Regions from separate parts of the Ruicaihuangia jiafui genome, predicted to be linked through region 1. Evidence: predicted binding sites of a transcription regulator. Region 1 holds the regulator's gene; the other holds the start of a gene.

Evidence for each region. The regulator LexA, encoded in region 1, represses DNA repair genes until DNA is damaged. The targets are predictions, from matches to a motif close to TCGAACANNTGTTCGA.
Region 2: HCT51_RS04025 (HNH endonuclease signature motif containing protein) is a predicted target of LexA. The motif match lies at 5,298-5,313, and genes of this name have one in related genera.

The regions. Positions count from the first base shown of each region.
Region 1 covers NZ_CP061771.1:1,204,460-1,212,335, reverse strand. Annotated here, with positions in the region: gene HCT51_RS05815 (pyridoxal phosphate-dependent decarboxylase family protein) at 1-1,013, opposite strand, end outside; gene HCT51_RS05810 (SseB family protein) at 1,199-1,954, opposite strand; gene priA (bifunctional 1-(5-phosphoribosyl)-5-((5-phosphoribosylamino)methylideneamino)imidazole-4-carboxamide isomerase/phosphoribosylanthranilate isomerase PriA) at 1,958-2,707, opposite strand; gene hisH (imidazole glycerol phosphate synthase subunit HisH) at 2,779-3,411, opposite strand; gene hisB (imidazoleglycerol-phosphate dehydratase HisB) at 3,415-4,023, opposite strand; gene HCT51_RS05790 (histidinol-phosphate transaminase) at 4,020-5,096, opposite strand; gene HCT51_RS05785 (hypothetical protein) at 5,142-5,534, opposite strand; gene lexA (transcriptional repressor LexA) at 5,852-6,523, shown strand; gene hflX (GTPase HflX) at 6,566-7,876, opposite strand, start outside.
Region 2 covers NZ_CP061771.1:834,255-842,130, forward strand. Annotated here, with positions in the region: gene HCT51_RS04005 (alpha/beta hydrolase) at 1-794, shown strand, start outside; gene HCT51_RS04010 (CoA transferase subunit A) at 791-1,588, shown strand; gene HCT51_RS04015 (CoA transferase subunit B) at 1,591-2,244, shown strand; gene HCT51_RS04020 (alpha/beta fold hydrolase) at 2,358-3,431, shown strand; gene HCT51_RS04025 (HNH endonuclease signature motif containing protein) at 3,800-5,278, opposite strand; gene ispG (flavodoxin-dependent (E)-4-hydroxy-3-methylbut-2-enyl-diphosphate synthase) at 5,480-6,637, shown strand; gene HCT51_RS04035 (3-oxoacyl-ACP synthase III) at 6,734-7,762, shown strand; gene HCT51_RS04040 (alpha/beta fold hydrolase) at 7,759-7,876, shown strand, end outside.

The DNA.
Region 1 (7,876 bases):
CAGACCGGCACGCCGCGGGCACGGCGGGACAGCTCGGGAACCCGATCGTATGCGTTGCCGGCTTCGGCGGTCGGCAGGTATTCGGCGTGCATGCCGAATGCGCCGGTCATCGCCTCGGGATGCGCGACGATGGCGATGCCGCAGTCGTAGGGCACGTTCAGGGTCTTGTGCGCGTCGGTTGCCCAGGAGTCAGCGCGCACGTGACCCTCCATCAGCGACTTGTAGCGCGGGGATGCGGCAGCCCACAGGCCGAACGCCCCGTCGATGTGCACCCACGCGCCGGCGGCGTGCCCCACCTCGACCGCCGCCCAGAGGTCGTCGAACGAGCCGGAATGGACGTTACCGGCCTGCAGGCAGAGAATCTTCGGGCCCGGCATGTCCGCGAAGGTGTCGGCGAGCAGGTCCACCCGAATGCGGCCTTGGGCGTCGGACTTGACCAGGGTGGCCTCACCGAGGCCGAGGTAGCGCCCCGCCAGGTCGATGGCGCCGTGCCGTTCCTCACCGGCAATGAAATGGATGCGCGGCGCACCGGTCAGGCCATCACGGTTGACGTCCCAGCCGTGGTCGGCGAGCACGTACTGCCGGCCCGCCGCGAGGCCGACGAAGTTCGCCATGGTTGCCCCGGTGACGAAACTGACCGCCGCCGTGGCGGGCAAGCCGAGCAGATCGAGCACCCACTCCCCCGCCAGCTCCTCCGCGGCAAACACGCCGGGGGTGGGGGCACGCATTCCAGCGTTCTGATCCCAGGTGCTCACCAGCCAGTCCGCGGCGAGAGCCACCGGTTGGGTGCCGCCGATGACCCAGCCGAAGAAGCGGGGCGACTGCATGGTCATCAGCCCCGGCTCGACCGCGGAAACCAGCCTGTCGATCACAGCTGACGGGTCGGCGCCGGTGTCGCGCAGGGTGTGCCCGAGCGCCGCCTTGACCTGATCGATGGTGGCCTCGGCGGGGATCGGCCTGTCATCGATGTTCTCGAGCCAGCGTTTTGCCCGCTCGGCCACGTCATCAATCACGGGACTGTACTGCAGAGTCGGGCGGATGCTGCCTGACCCAGGACCGACGCTGTCGATTTCCACCACAACACCTGAATTCTGCAAGCCACGATGCATGCACCCTCGATTGTCCTCCCAGCCTCCGGAGGCGTCAATCAAGTCTGATCAGTGCGAGTCAGCGTGACGTGCGGGTCAGCGTGACCGGGTCAGCGTGAGGCGAACAGTCTCACCGTCAGCGAGTCAACGCGTTCCGCGATCACGGTGCTGGCCGCCCACTCGGCCTGCAGCCGCTCCAGCACATCGGCGAGGGAACCCTGGCTGAGCCCGTCGATCAGGGTGAGGGACACCAGCACCTCGGCACCGGCGAACCGGGCGGCCGGGTCGCCGGCGGCCAGCCGCACCTCGACCACACTCGGTTCGGTCACGATGCTGCTGGTGAACGCCTCAACCACCTGCGGGTCGCGGTAGCTCGGCAGCCAGGGCTTGCCCTGCGCGATGGCCCACAACGCCGGGCGGCGCACCACGAACTCGGTGTCGGAGAGCGGGTCGAGCACGACGATGTCGGTGTTCTCGCTGGCGGCGGCGAGGGCGACGCGGATGCCGTCGGCCGGTACCGGCCGTGCCTTCTCGTTCCAGCGCTGCATGGCGTCGACCGAGGAGAAGACCGGCAGAACGTTGCGCCCGTCCGGTCCGGCGACGGTGACGATCGACAGTTCCTGGCTCTTGTCGATGGTGTGCCCGCTGTCGCTGATGCCCGCCTCGCCGAGGTGGGCGACCAGCGGGATCAGCAGACGGGATTCGCGCAGCGCATCAACGACGGCGGACTCGGTGGCCTCCCCGGCGTGGAACCTCGCGAGCGCGTCGATCAACGGCTGGGGCGCGGACCCGTCATCGCTCGAGCGCGTGTTCGACTCGAAGTGGCGCCCCTCCCAGGGGACGCCAGCCGAGTCGGCCAGTGCCATGTGTTAGTTGCCGGCGACGTCGAGCGCCTCGGCCAGCGTGAAGGCCTGGGCGTACAGCGCCTTGCCGACGATGGCGCCTTCAAGTCCCTGGGGCACCAGCTCGCGCAGTGCCGCGATGTCGTCGAGGCTGGCGACCCCGCCTGAGGCGATCACCGGCTTGTCGGTGCGCTCGAGCACCTCGACCAGCAACGGGATGTTCGGTCCCTTGAGAGTGCCATCCTTGGTCACGTCGGTGACGACATAACGGCTGCATCCTGCGGCCTCGAGCCGCTCCATGACCGTCCAGATGTCGCCGCCCTCTTCGGTCCAGCCGCGTGCGGCCAGGGTGGTGCCTCGTACGTCGAGGCCGACTGCGATCGCCTCGCCATACTCCGAGATCACGTGGGCAGCCCACTCCGGGTTCTCCAGTGCGGCGGTGCCGAGGTTGATGCGCTTGGCGCCGGTCGCGAGTGCGGCCTCGAGGCTGGCGTCGTCACGGATGCCACCGGACAGCTCAATGTTGACCGAACGCGGAATGTTCTTGATCACCCGCTTGATGACGCTGCGGTTGTTGCCACGCCCGAAGGCGGCGTCGAGGTCGACGAGGTGGATCCATTCGGCCCCCTGGCTGACCCAGGCCTCCGCGGCATCCACTGGGTCGCCGTAGTTGGTTTCACTGCCCGCCGCGCCCTGCGTCAGGCGAACGGCCTTGCCGTCTGCCACGTCGACGGCCGGCAACAGGGTCAGGGCCGGAGTGGTATTGAACTCGCTCATGATGTCCTTGGTTGGGGTGTGGTGCCAGAAAGCACAAACACAAGATCGTACTCCTCCAGACCGGGCACGGCCTACAGGCTGTCCAGCCAGTTGCGGAGCAACCGGATGCCGGGCTCGCCCGACTTCTCGGGATGGAACTGGGTGGCCCACAGCGGGCCGTTCTCGACGGCGGCGAGGAAGCGGGTGCCGTGGGTCGCCCAGGTCAGCCGCGGGGCCGGCAGCGGAGGCTGCACGTCAAGCGACCAGCGCTGCGCGGCGTTGGAGTGCACGAAGTAGAAACGTTCGTCGCGGACACCAGAGAACAGTGCGGAGTCTTCCGGCGCCTCGACCGTGTTCCAGCCCATGTGCGGGAGCACGTCGGCCTCCAGCTCGGTGACGGTGCCTGGCCATTCGCCGATTCCCTCGGTGTCGATGCCCCGTTCGATGCCGCGATCGAACAGCACCTGCATGCCCACACAGATGCCGAGCACCGGCCGGCCACCGGCGAGGCGGCGGTCGATCATCTCGTCACCGCGCACGGCGCGCAGTTGCTGCATCACCGCGGCGAAGGCGCCGACCCCGGGGACCAGCAGGCCATCGGCTGCGGCGACCTTCGCCCGGTCGGCGGTCAGCTCGACGCGGGCGCCCGCGCGCTCCACGGCTTTCGCCGCTGAGTGAATGTTTCCGGAGCCGTAGTCGAGGACGACGACGGTAGGTGTGGCCACGATCTACAGAGCACCCTTGGTTGAGGGGACGCCGCTCACGCGGGCGTCGAATTGGATGGCTTGCCGCATGGCGCGGGCGAAGGCCTTGAACTGCGCTTCGGCGATGTGGTGCGGGTCACGGCCGGCGAGCAGTGTGACGTGCACGGTGAGCGCGGCGTGGAACGTGATCGCCTCGAACACGTGACGCACCATCGATCCGGTGAAGTGGCCACCGATCAGGTGGTGTTCGAAACCGGCAGGCTCGCCGCTGTGCACCAGGTAGGGACGTCCAGACACGTCGACCACGGCACGGGCGAGCGCTTCGTCGAGCGGCACGTGAGCGTCGCCGTAGCGGGCGATCCCGGCCTTGTCGCCGAGCGCCTGACGGATTGCCTGTCCGAGCACGATGCCGGTGTCCTCGACGGTGTGGTGCACGTCGATGTCGACGTCGCCGTGCGCCCGCACGGTCAGGTCGATCAGCGAATGCTTCGAGAATGCGGTGAGCATGTGGTCGAAGAACGGCACGGAGGTGTTGATCTCGGACGTGCCGGTGCCATCGAGGTTCAGTTCGAGTTCGATGTTCGACTCACTGGTCGCACGATCGATCCGGGCGACGCGGGGCTCTTGGTTCATGCCTTGATCCTAGCCATCGCGGCGAGGAACGCCGTTGTCTCGGCCTCGGTGCCGGCGCTGACCCGCAGGTGCCCGTCGATGGCGAGATCGCGGATCAGGATGCCCTCGGCCAACAGCGTCTCGAATACCGCGTTCGGGTCGTCCACTCCCCCGAACAGTACGAAGTTGGACCAGCTGGTGTACGCGTGGTAGCCCAGCGCGGTCAGCTCGCGCACGATGCGATCGCGTTGCGCCTTGATGTCGTCGACCATGGCGAGCATCTCGTCGGCGTGCGCGAGCGCGGCGTTGGCGGCAGCCTGGGTCAAGGCGGACAGGTGGTACGGCAGGCGCACCAGTCGCATCGCGTCGGCGATCGCCGGGTCGGCCGCAAGGTAGCCGAGCCGCGCGCCGGCGAAGGCGAAGGCCTTGCTCATGGTGCGCGAGACGATCAGCCGCGGGCGGCCGGGCAGCAGGGTGAGCGCCGTCGGCTCGCCGGTGGGGGCGAACTCGGCATAGGCCTCATCGACCACGACGATGCCGTCGGTGGCGTCATAGGCGGCCGCGATGGTCTCGAGCGAGACGGGGGTGCCAGTCGGGTTGTTCGGCGAGCAGAAGAAGACGATGTCTGGCCGCTGCTCGGTGATGGCCCGCACCGCGGTGGCGGGGAAAATCTCGAACTCCGCATCCCGCTCGCCTTCGAGCCAGCGTGTTCCGGTGCTCGTGGCGAGGATGGAGTGCATCGAGTAGGTGGGCGGGAAGGCGAGCAGGCTGCGTCCCGGACCGCCGAAGGCCTGCAGGATCTGCTGCAGCACCTCGTTGGAGCCGTTCGCGGCCCAGACGTTGTCGCGGGTCAGCCCGTGGCCGAGGTAGCCGGCGAGGCTGTCCCGCAGCTCGGTGAACTCGCGGTCGGGGTAGCGGTTGATCGTGAGGATCGCCTGCGCGATCCGCTCGACGATGTCCTGCGCCACATCCTCGGGGATCGGATGCGTGTTCTCGTTGACGTTGAGTGCGATGGGCACTCGCTTCTGCGGGGCGCCGTATGGCGTCTGACCGCGCAGGTCGTCGCGGATGGGGAGGTCAGCGAGAGAAGTCACTGAGCTATTTTAGAACCCGCTCGGTGGGCGTCGTCGCCACGGGGCTTACTGAGAAGGCGCAGCGTTGGAGAACTGGGCGGCGTTCGAGTACACCTCGGGCAAGGCGAGCTGCACGCCGGGATGCACGTCGCCGATGCTCAGTTGGTTGAGCGAGAGGATGTCGGTGATCACGTCGCGCGGGTCGGCGCTCGGCGCGAGTGACTCGGCCAGGCCCCACAGCGATTCGCCGGCGCCCACGGTCACGTACTCGAATGACGGAATCGAGGCATCCGTCGTGGCGACGGCTCCGCCGCCGTTCAACGAGACGACGAGCGCGCCGACCACGAGGGGAAGCGAGGCCAGAGCAGTGAACACGACCCGACCTCGTCGGGTCAGTCGCAGGCGGGAGCGGACCACCGTGGTGGGGCGGGGTGTGGTGCCGATCAGTGCGGTGCTCATTACTACTCCTTCTCTCCGGTGGTGCTTGTTCGCTCCGGTGCTGGGGCGATGCTGGCCAGCTCGCATCCGGCGCTCGGCCGGGAGCGCCGGATGCGAAGCTGTGTTCCGAACATACTTTCGAATGTTCGAAGTGTCAATCGTTTTCTGTGAAGAATTCATCTGTCACCGATGCGGCTGGTGACGGCCCGACACACTAGAACAGATGTTTGCCTACGGCCCGAATGCTGGATACAGTTTCGATTGTCTGAACACAGGCAATCAGGCACCACCGACATTCGATGTGGATCAGTCGAATGAGTCGGTCGAAAGGGGCACGGATGGACGACAGCAAGCAGCCGGAGCGCCGCACGCGCCGCCGGAAGAGTCTCAGCGAGAAGCAGCTCGCGGTGCTGGAGTTCATTCAGCGCTCGGTCGCGCAGCACGGCTATCCGCCGAGCATGCGCGAGATCGGCGACGCCGTAGGCCTCGCCTCACTGTCCAGCGTCACGCATCAGCTGAATCAGCTCGAGTTGAGCGGGTATTTGCGCCGCGACGCCAACCGTCCGCGCGCCCTCGAAGTGCTGATCGACCTGCCAGGATCGGAGGAGCCGACCGAGTCCGCTGCCCCATTCGGCGACGCCGCCATGGTTCCGATGGTCGGCCGCATCGCGGCCGGCATCCCGATCACCGCGGAGCAGCAGATCGAAGAGGTGTTCCCCCTCCCCCGCCAGCTGGTCGGCAAGGGTGATCTGTTCATCCTCAAGGTGGTGGGCGACTCGATGATCGACGCCGCGATCTGTGACGGCGACTGGGTTGTGGTGCGACAGCAGAAGACGGCCGAGAACGGCGACATAGTGGCAGCGATGCTCGATTCGGAGGCCACCGTCAAGGTGTTCCGGCAGCGCGACGGTCACACCTGGCTATTGCCGCGCAACTCCAACTTCGAGCCGATCCTCGGCGACTTCGCCGAGGTGCTGGGCAAGGTCGTGGCGGTGCTCCGGTCGGTCTGACCGGCGGATCCCGCCGACCCGGTCACCGAGCGGCGGGGCCGCTCAGCCGCGGTGCTCGACGAAGTCGGTGAGCGCGTCCACCCGTGATGGGTGAACCAGCGCCCGCACTCTGGTGCCTTTTTCCAGGTACTCCGTCTTCAGCACTCTGCCCTGCACGTGAAGGCGCGAAATGACGTCGCCCCTGTCGTACGGTACGAGCAGCGTGACCTCGACCTCGGGCGCGGGCAGCACCTCGGCGATCCGCCGCTGCAGTTCGTCGATGCCCTCGCCCGTGCGCGCCGAGACGAAGATCGCGTCGGGTTGCAGTCCGCGCAGCAGCAGGCGCTGGTCGTCATCGATCAGGTCGGCCTTGTTGAAGACCAGGATCTCCGGGATGTCGCGGGCATCGATCTCGCCGATCACATCGCGCACCGTGGCGATCTGACTGCCCGGATCCGGGTGTGAGCCATCGACGACGTGCACGATGATGTCGGACTGTTTGACCTCTTCGAGGGTGGAGCGGAACGCCTCCACCAACTGGTGCGGCAGGTTGCGCACGAATCCGACAGTGTCGGCGAGGGTGTACAGCCGGCCGTCGGGGGTGCGGCTGCGTCGCACGGTGGCGTCGAGGGTGGCGAACAGGGCGTTCTCCACGAGCACCCCGGCCTGGGTGATGCGGTTGAGCAGGCTGGATTTGCCGGCGTTGGTGTAGCCGGCGATGGCGACGCTCGGCACTTCGAAGCGTCCACGGTTGGCCCGCTTGGCCTCTCGGGCGGGCGAGAATCCCTTGATCTGCTTGCGCAGCCGCGCCATCCGGGTGTGGATGCGGCGGCGGTCCAGTTCGATCTTGGTTTCACCGGGTCCGCGGCTGCCCATTCCGGCGCCGGCGCCACCGACCTGTCCACCGGCCTGCCGGCTCATCGACTCACCCCAGCCACGCAGTCGGGGAAGCAGGTATTCGAGCTGCGCCAGCTCCACCTGGGCCTTGCCCTCTCGGCTCTTCGCGTGCTGGCTGAAGATGTCGAGGATGACGGCGGTGCGGTCGATCACCTTCACCTTCACGACATCCTCCAGCGCACGGCGCTGGCTCGGGGCCAGCTCGGTGTCTGCGATGACGGTGTCGGCGCCGACGGCGCGCACAATGTCGGCCAATTCCTGCGCCTTGCCCTTACCGAGGTAGGTGCTGGGGTCGGGATGCGGCCGACGTTGCAGTAGCCCGTCGAGCACGACGGCGCCCGCGGTTTCGGCCAGGGCGGACAGTTCGCGCAGCGAGTTCTCGGCGTCGTCGAGCGACCCGCTCGAGTAGATCCCGATGAGTACGACGTTCTCGAGCCGCAGCTGCCGGTACTCAACCTCTGTGACGTCTTCCAGTTC
Region 2 (7,876 bases), 370 kb from region 1:
GGTCGCTGCTCGCCGAACACGCGCCGCAGCTGCGGATCATCGCACCCGACCTGCGCGGCCGAGGCCGCAGCAACGCGTTGCCTGGCCCGTGGGGAATGCCCACCCACGCGGATGACGCCGCCGCCGTACTCGACGCGTTCGGCGTCGAGCGGTGCACCGTGCTCGGACACTCGATGGGCGGATTCGTCTCGGCGAACCTGGCCATGCGACATCCGTCCCGCGTCGGCGAACTGCTGCTCGTCGACGGCGGGCTGCCGATCCCGGTGCCTGCCGGCGTCAGCGACGATGACCTGCTCACCGCGCTGATCGGCCCGGCCGCCGAACGGCTTGCGATGCGTTTCGCCAGCGTCGAGGAGTACCGCGACTTCTGGCGGGTGCACCCGGCGTTCGCCGCCGACTGGAACCCGACCATGGAGCAGTATGTCGACTACGACCTGCAGGGCGATGCGCCAGAGCTGCGGCCGTCGGCGCTGATCGATGCCGTGGCGCAGGACTCCCGACAGCTGAGCGGCGACGAGCGGTACGCCGAGGCTCTGGCCGAGCTGTCGATTCCGACCCAGTTCGTGCGGGCGCCGCGCGGCCTGCTCGGGCAGATCCCGGCGCTGTACTCACGCGAACTCGTCATCGAATGGGAGGCGCGGATGCCGCAGCTGACCACCCACGAGGCGGTGGACGTCAATCACTATACGATCGTGATGGCCGAGCACGGCGTACGCCAGGTTCTGCCCATCGTCAGCGGCGCCGTCGCTCGCGTGAGCGCGGGCAGTGGCCAGACAACGGAGGTTTCCGCATGACCATCAACAAAGAAGTTGGTTCCGCAGCCGAGGCCGTGGCCGACATCCCAGCCGGGGCGTCGATCGCGGTGGGTGGGTTCGGCCTGTCGGGCAACCCGATGGCGCTGATCACCGCGCTGCTCGACCGCGGGGTCGGTGACCTCAGCATCGTCAGTAACAACTGCGGCGTCGACGACTGGGGGCTCGGCCTGCTGCTCGCCGAGAAGCGCATCCGCAAGATGACCTCGTCCTACGTCGGCGAGAACAAGGAATTCGAACGGCAGTTCCTTTCCGGTGAACTCGAGGTGGAACTCACCCCGCAGGGCACCCTGGCCGAGAAGCTGCGCGCCGGCGGATCCGGCATCGCGGCGTTCTTCACCCAGACCGGCGTCGGCACCCAGGTCGCCGAGGGCGGACTGCCGCGGCGTTACGACGGCGCCGGCGGCGTCTCGGTGGCCTCCCCGCAGAAGGAGGTGCGCGAGTTCGACACCGCGCGCGGCTCACGCGAGTTCGTGCTGGAGGACGCCATCACCACCGACTTCGCCCTGATCCACGCGCTGCGCGGCGACCGTCACGGAAACCTGGTCTTCAACAAGGCGGCCCGCAACTTTTCGCCACTGGCGGCGATGGCCGGCCGGATTTGCATTGCCCAGGTCGAGGAACTGGTCGAACCTGGTGAGATCGACCCGGACCAGGTGCACCTGCCCGGCGTCTATGTGAGCCGCATCGTCGAGGTCGGCCCGAACATCGAGAAGCGCATCGAGAAGCGCACCGTGTCGGTCGCCGACCACACCACCACCGTCGAGGGAGCGTAATCATGACACTGTCCCGCACCGAAATGGCGGCTCGTGCCGCGCAGGAATTGAGCGACGGCTCCTACGTCAACCTCGGCATCGGCCTGCCGACGCTGGTCCCGAACTATGTGCCGGACGGCGTGACCGTGGTGCTGCAGTCGGAGAACGGCATCCTGGGCGTCGGCCCATACCCGTCGGATGACGCAGTCGACCCCGACCTGATCAACGCCGGCAAGGAGACCGTCACGGTGCTGCCCGGCGCGGCGTTCTTCGACTCCGCCACCAGCTTCGGCATGATCCGCGGCGGCAAGATCGACGCCGCGATCCTTGGCGCCATGCAGGTGTCCGCCGCCGGCGATCTGGCGAACTGGATGATCCCCGGCAAGATGGTGAAGGGCCCGGGCGGCGCCATGGACCTGGTGCACGGCGCGGAACGCGTGATTGTGCTGATGGAGCACGTGGCGAGAGACGGCAGCGCGAAGATCGTGAACGAGTGCTCGCTGCCGCTCACCGGCCGGGGCGTCGTCGACCGCATCATCACCGACCTGGCCGTGATCGATGTCACCGAGCAGGGACTGGTGCTGCGCGAGCTGGCGCCCGGTGTCGACGTGCAGACGGTGATCGACGCCACCGAGCCGCCGCTGATCAACGCGAAAGAGTTCGCCGCGGCATCCTGACCCAGTTGTTTCAACCGCGAACGTCCCTGAGTTAGCCGAAAATGCTGGTCAGAGGGCGCGCGCACTAGCATTTTCGGCTAACTCACGGTTCTTCAATGACGAAGGAGAGTTCCATGGTTGCAACCCTGTTCGATGGCATCACCCAGCGGTCGGTTACCACCGATCGGCTCACCGCGAACGTGCTCGAGAGGCCCGGGCAAGGCGACGCCGAGACCGTGGTGTTCATCCACGGAAACGTGTCGTCGTCGCTGTTCTGGCAGCCGACGCTGCTGGCGTTACCCGACGACATCCGCGGCATCGCGATCGACCTGCGCGGCTTCGGTGACAGCCAGACGTTGCCGGTCGACGCGACGCGGGGATTGCGCGACTACTCGGATGACGTGGCCTCCGTGTTGGAGGAGCTCGGCATCGATCGGGCGCACTTCGTGGGCTGGAGCATGGGCGCCGGAGTCACGTTCCAGTACCTGCTCGACCATGGCCCTTCGGTGCAGACGCTGACCGTGATCGCACCGGTGTCGCCGTACGGGTTCGGCGGAACGGTGGGCGAGAACGGCCGACCGCTCACCACGGATGGCGCGGGTACCGGTGGAGGGGGAACGAACCCCGACTTCGTGGCCAGGCTTGAGGCGCGTGACACCTCGGATGAGGGCCCCACCTCGCCGCGGGTCGTGTACCGCACCACCTACGTGAAGCATCCGGAGAACCTGCCATACGAGGACATCTGGGTGGAGTCGATGCTGTCGACGAAGACCGGTCCGGGCAACTACCCGGGCGACTCGGTGCCGTCGGAGAGCTGGCCGGGCTTCGCGGCGGGAGGGCGCGGCATCCTGAACACGATGTCGCCGGTGCACTTCAATGTGACCGGGATTGTCGACCTTGAGTCGAAGCCGCCGATCCTGTGGGTGCGCGGGGTGGATGACGCCATCGTTGGGGACAACTCGTTCTACGACCTGAACGTGCTGGGAAAGATCGGTGCCATCCCGGGTTGGCCGGGTGACGAGGTGGCGCCGTCGCAGCCGATGATCCTGCAGACCCGTGCGGTGCTTGAGCAGTACCAGGCGCATGGCGGCGAATACCGCGAACTGGCGCTCGACGATTGCGGCCACTCGCCGCACCTGGAGTACCCCGAGGTGTTCGACGAGGCGCTGCACGCGCACATCGGCGTGCGAGAGCGCGTCGCGGAGTAGCCGGCCTTCGGCAGCCGAGCGACCTTCCAGAGCGGCGAGGACTGTAGGGCGCGCGCGGGTAGCAAGGACCGTCAGCGGGACAAGGATGGCCAGGACTGCCTGGACCGCGAGGGCGGCAACGACGTCGAGGATGGCCAGAACGACGACGCTGGCTAGGACGTCGAGCATGGCCACACGAGGACGGCAAGAAGTCGGCCCAGACGGCGACGAGGGTGAGGACAGCAGGCGAGACGCGGACGGCCAGAACAACAAGGCGGCGTGGATGCCTGGTGCCGGTCGCGCGGTCGGCCGGCTGGACGGGGCCAGCGCGGTCGTCCGGCTTGTCGGTCCGGGGCTCATGCCGGTGGGCTGGTTGGCCGGTCGGGTGCTCATGCCGGGCGTTGTTGTAGGTCGGCGAGTGCTTGGCTGCGGGAGGGCATGGGTCGGGGTTTTTGTTGCGGGTCGACCGAGGCGGGTGGGATTAGCCAGTACTGTCCGTGGGCGCGGGTGATGCTCCAGCCGTGGTCGTGGAGCAGCAGGTGGTGATGTCGGCAGAGCAGGATGCCGTTCTCGACGTCGGTCAGCCCGTGGTCGCGGTCCCATTCGTCGATGTGGTGGGCTTCGCACCAGGAGGCGGGGCGGTCGCAGTCCGGCCACATGCAGCCGCCGTCTCGGGCGGCGAGGACCAGTCGTTGTTTCGGGTTGAACAGGCGTTGTTCGCGGCCGAGGCGGAGCGATTGGCCGTCGTCGCCGAAGCTGATCGGCACCACTCCGGCCTCGCACATGGCCCGGGTGATGGTCTGCATCGACACCGGGACCTTCTGTCCCTCGATCCAGCCGCGGCCGTCGGTTTTTTGCAGTTCGGTTTCGGCGACCAGCAGGCGGACGGCGGGTTTGCGGCTGCCGCAGATCTGTCCGGGGTCGGCGTCGATGCCCAGCTGCAGCAGGGCGAGGAAGCCGTCGAAGGCGAGCTGTTCCGGGGAGCGCGGGTCGGCCTCGATGGCCTCGGCCCGGGCCAGGTCGGCCGGGGTCACGAACCGGGGGCCGCCGCGTTTGGGGGAGGTGAGGGCGTCGATGGTCTGATCGATCAGCTCGGCGTTTTCCGGGTCGGCGGTGATCACGTAGCGGGTCATCCCGTCCGGTTGCCGGTAGCGGCGGATGCTGCGCGCCTGGTGCAGGGCCCGTTCCCGGTCCAGGATGCCGGCCGCGTCGAGTTCGTCGCGGAGCTCGCGGGCCCGCCGGTAGAGCCGGTCGGCGGACAGCTCCGGTGCCTCGGCGAGTAACCGCAGCACCGCCCCGGCCAGATCGGCCGCCGTCACCCCGCCCGCAGCAGCGCCAGGAGCAGCGCCGGGGTCGGTGCCGGCGGCAGCGGCGGGCTGCTCGGCCGGCAGGTCGCCCAGGCCGTTGCGGATCGCCTCGGCCTTCGCCACCGACAGCTCGTCGCGGGCCACCGCCCGGCCGACCTCGTCCAGCCAGGGCCGGGACTGCTTGAACGACCGCTCCGTGGTGGGGTCGCCGGCATCGGTCTCGGCCGCGTTCACCATGATCGCGCCGACGCTGACCAGGGTTCTGGCCTCGGCCTCGGTCACCCCGGTGGTGGCGGCCACGAACTTCTCCGCGGTGCGGTGCCCGGTGCGCTGCGCCAGCCCGTCGTGGCCGAGCTCCGGTGCCGAGCGGCGGGCGATCTCGCCGACCACCGCGGCACTGCGGACCTGCACCGAGCGGGTCAGCTCGGCATAGCCGGCCTGCCAGTCCAGCAACCGGTCATCGGACAGCGCGCCCAGGACGGCCTGCTCCACCGACAGCACCGCGACCGCCGCGAGGGCGGCGGTCAGCGCCTCGAGGTCGGGGAGCGTGGTCTGGGCCATGCACCCATTTTCGCAGGATTCGAAGGTATGTTCTACTGAATTTGATAAGACGTGAAAGTTCTTCTTGTGGAGGAGAGGACGCAGAAGAGAAGACACAGTGGATCGTGCTCGACCGGTGCGCGAAGGAGGCTCGAGCCGCGGGTGGCGCCCCGCAGAACCCCGAACAGCGGCGCTGACGGAGGGCGCGCGTAAGCTAGGCGCGTGCCAGCAGTCAATCTCGGTATGCCGAAGATCCCCGAAGTCCTCGCCCCGCGCCGCAAGACGCGGCAGATCAAGGTGGGCAAGGTGCTCGTCGGCGGCGACGCCCCGGTGAGCGTGCAGTCGATGACCACGACACCCACCCCGAACATCAACGCCACTCTGCAGCAGATCGCCGAGCTCACGGCATCCGGATGCGACATCGTGCGCGTCGCCGTGCCCAGCCGTGACGACGCCGAAGCGCTGCCGATCATCGCTAAGAAGAGCCAGATCCCGGTGATCGCCGACATCCACTTCCAGCCGAACTACGTGTACGCGGCGATCGACGCCGGCTGCGCCGCCGTGCGGGTCAACCCGGGCAACATCCGCAAATTCGACGACCAGGTCGGCGAGATCGCGAAGCGCGCCAAAGAGGCAGGCGTCAGCATCCGGATCGGCGTGAACGCCGGATCGCTCGACCCTCGCCTGCTGCAGAAGTACGGCAAGGCCACCCCCGAGGCGCTCGTCGAGAGCGCCGTCTGGGAGGCGAGCCTGTTCGAGGAGCACGACTTCCACGACTTCAAGATCTCGGTCAAGCACAATGACCCGATCATCATGGTGAAGGCCTACCGGCTCCTCGCCGAACGCGGCGACTGGCCGCTGCACCTCGGCGTCACCGAGGCCGGCCCCGCCTTCCAGGGCACGATCAAGAGCGCCACCGCGTTCGGCATCCTGCTCTCCGAGGGCATCGGCGACACCATCCGCGTCTCACTGAGTGCCCCGCCGGTCGAAGAGGTGAAGGTGGGCCTGCAGATCCTGCAGTCGCTCAACCTGCGCGAGCGCAAGCTCGAGATCGTCTCCTGCCCGAGCTGCGGCCGCGCCCAGGTGGACGTGTACACGCTCGCCGACGAGGTCACCGCGGGCCTCGAGGGCATGAGCGTCCCGCTGCGCGTTGCCGTGATGGGCTGCGTCGTGAACGGCCCGGGCGAGGCTCGCGAAGCCGACCTCGGGGTCGCCAGCGGCAACGGCAAGGGCCAGATCTTCGTCAAGGGCGAGGTCATTAAGACCGTGCCGGAGTCCGAGATCGTCGCCACCCTGATCGAAGAGGCCAACCGCCTCGCCGCCGAGATGCCGGCCAGCGACACCTCCACCGGCAGCCCCGTCGTCTCAGTCGGTTCCTAATCACCCGAGTTCCATTCATCAAACAATCAGCCAACTCCCAGCGGACTGCGACGTAGGCTGATTTCATCTCCCAGCCGAACGGCCGGGGCGAAAAGGATTCAGGTGAACGGCAACGCGAACTTACGACACCGCAACACCTCCCTCCTTGCGATAGCGGCAACGATGGCACCGGTCGTTGTGACGTCCGACGAAATCGACCGCAAACTCAGCGCGTCGCTCAAGCGACTTCACCTGCCCAAGCGGCTGCTGCAGCGCGTGGCCGGCGTGCATGAGCGCCGCCAGTGGGACTCCAGCATGAGCTTCGATGAGGCGGCTGCGCATGCTGCGCGCAAGGCGATCGCGGACGCCAAGATCGACCCGTCCGAGGTGGGACTGCTGATCAACACCTCCGTGACCCGCCAGCACCTGGAACCCTCGGTTGCGGTCGGCATTCACCACAGCCTCGGACTGCCGTCATCCGCGATGAACTTCGACATCACCAACGCCTGCCTCGGCTTCGTGAACGGGATGAGCCTCGCCGCGCAGCTGATCGAAGGCGGACAGATCAAGTACGCGGTGATCGTCGACGGTGAAGACGCCGACGAGCTGCACGTCAACACGCTGGAACGACTCTCCGGCGACGAGCTGACCAAGGACGAGTTCATCGAGGAATTCGCCAGCCTCACGCTCGGCTCCGGCGCCGCGGCGGCCGTGATGGGACCCGCCGACCTGCACCCCGAAGGCCACCGCATCCTCGGCGGCGTCACCCGCGCCGCCACCGAGCACCACAACCTCTGCGTCGGCGACGTGAAGGGCATGTTCACCGACGCCAAACGCCTGCTGGCGAACGGCATGGACCTGGTGCTGGCCGCCTGGGAAGAAGCCAAGACCGAGTGGGACTGGTCGAAGATGGACCGCTACATCACCCACCAGGTGTCATCGGTGCACACCAACGGCATCATCAAGGCCGCAGGGCTCGACCCGAAACGGGTGCCGATCACCTACCCGACCTGGGGCAACGTCGGACCCGCGTCGCTGCCGATGACGCTCGCCGCCGAGGCGAAGCACCTGCGCCGCGGCGACCGTGTGCTCTGCATGGGCGTCGGCTCCGGCCTGAACACGGCAATGACGGAGATCGTCTGGTGACTGCCGGGCAGCTGTCCCCGCTCGGCCTTCCCGGGCTCGACCCCCGTTTCTCCCGTTTTGTCACGGTTCCGGATGGCGCGGAGCTCGAGCACCCCGCGGCCGCCGAGCACCGCT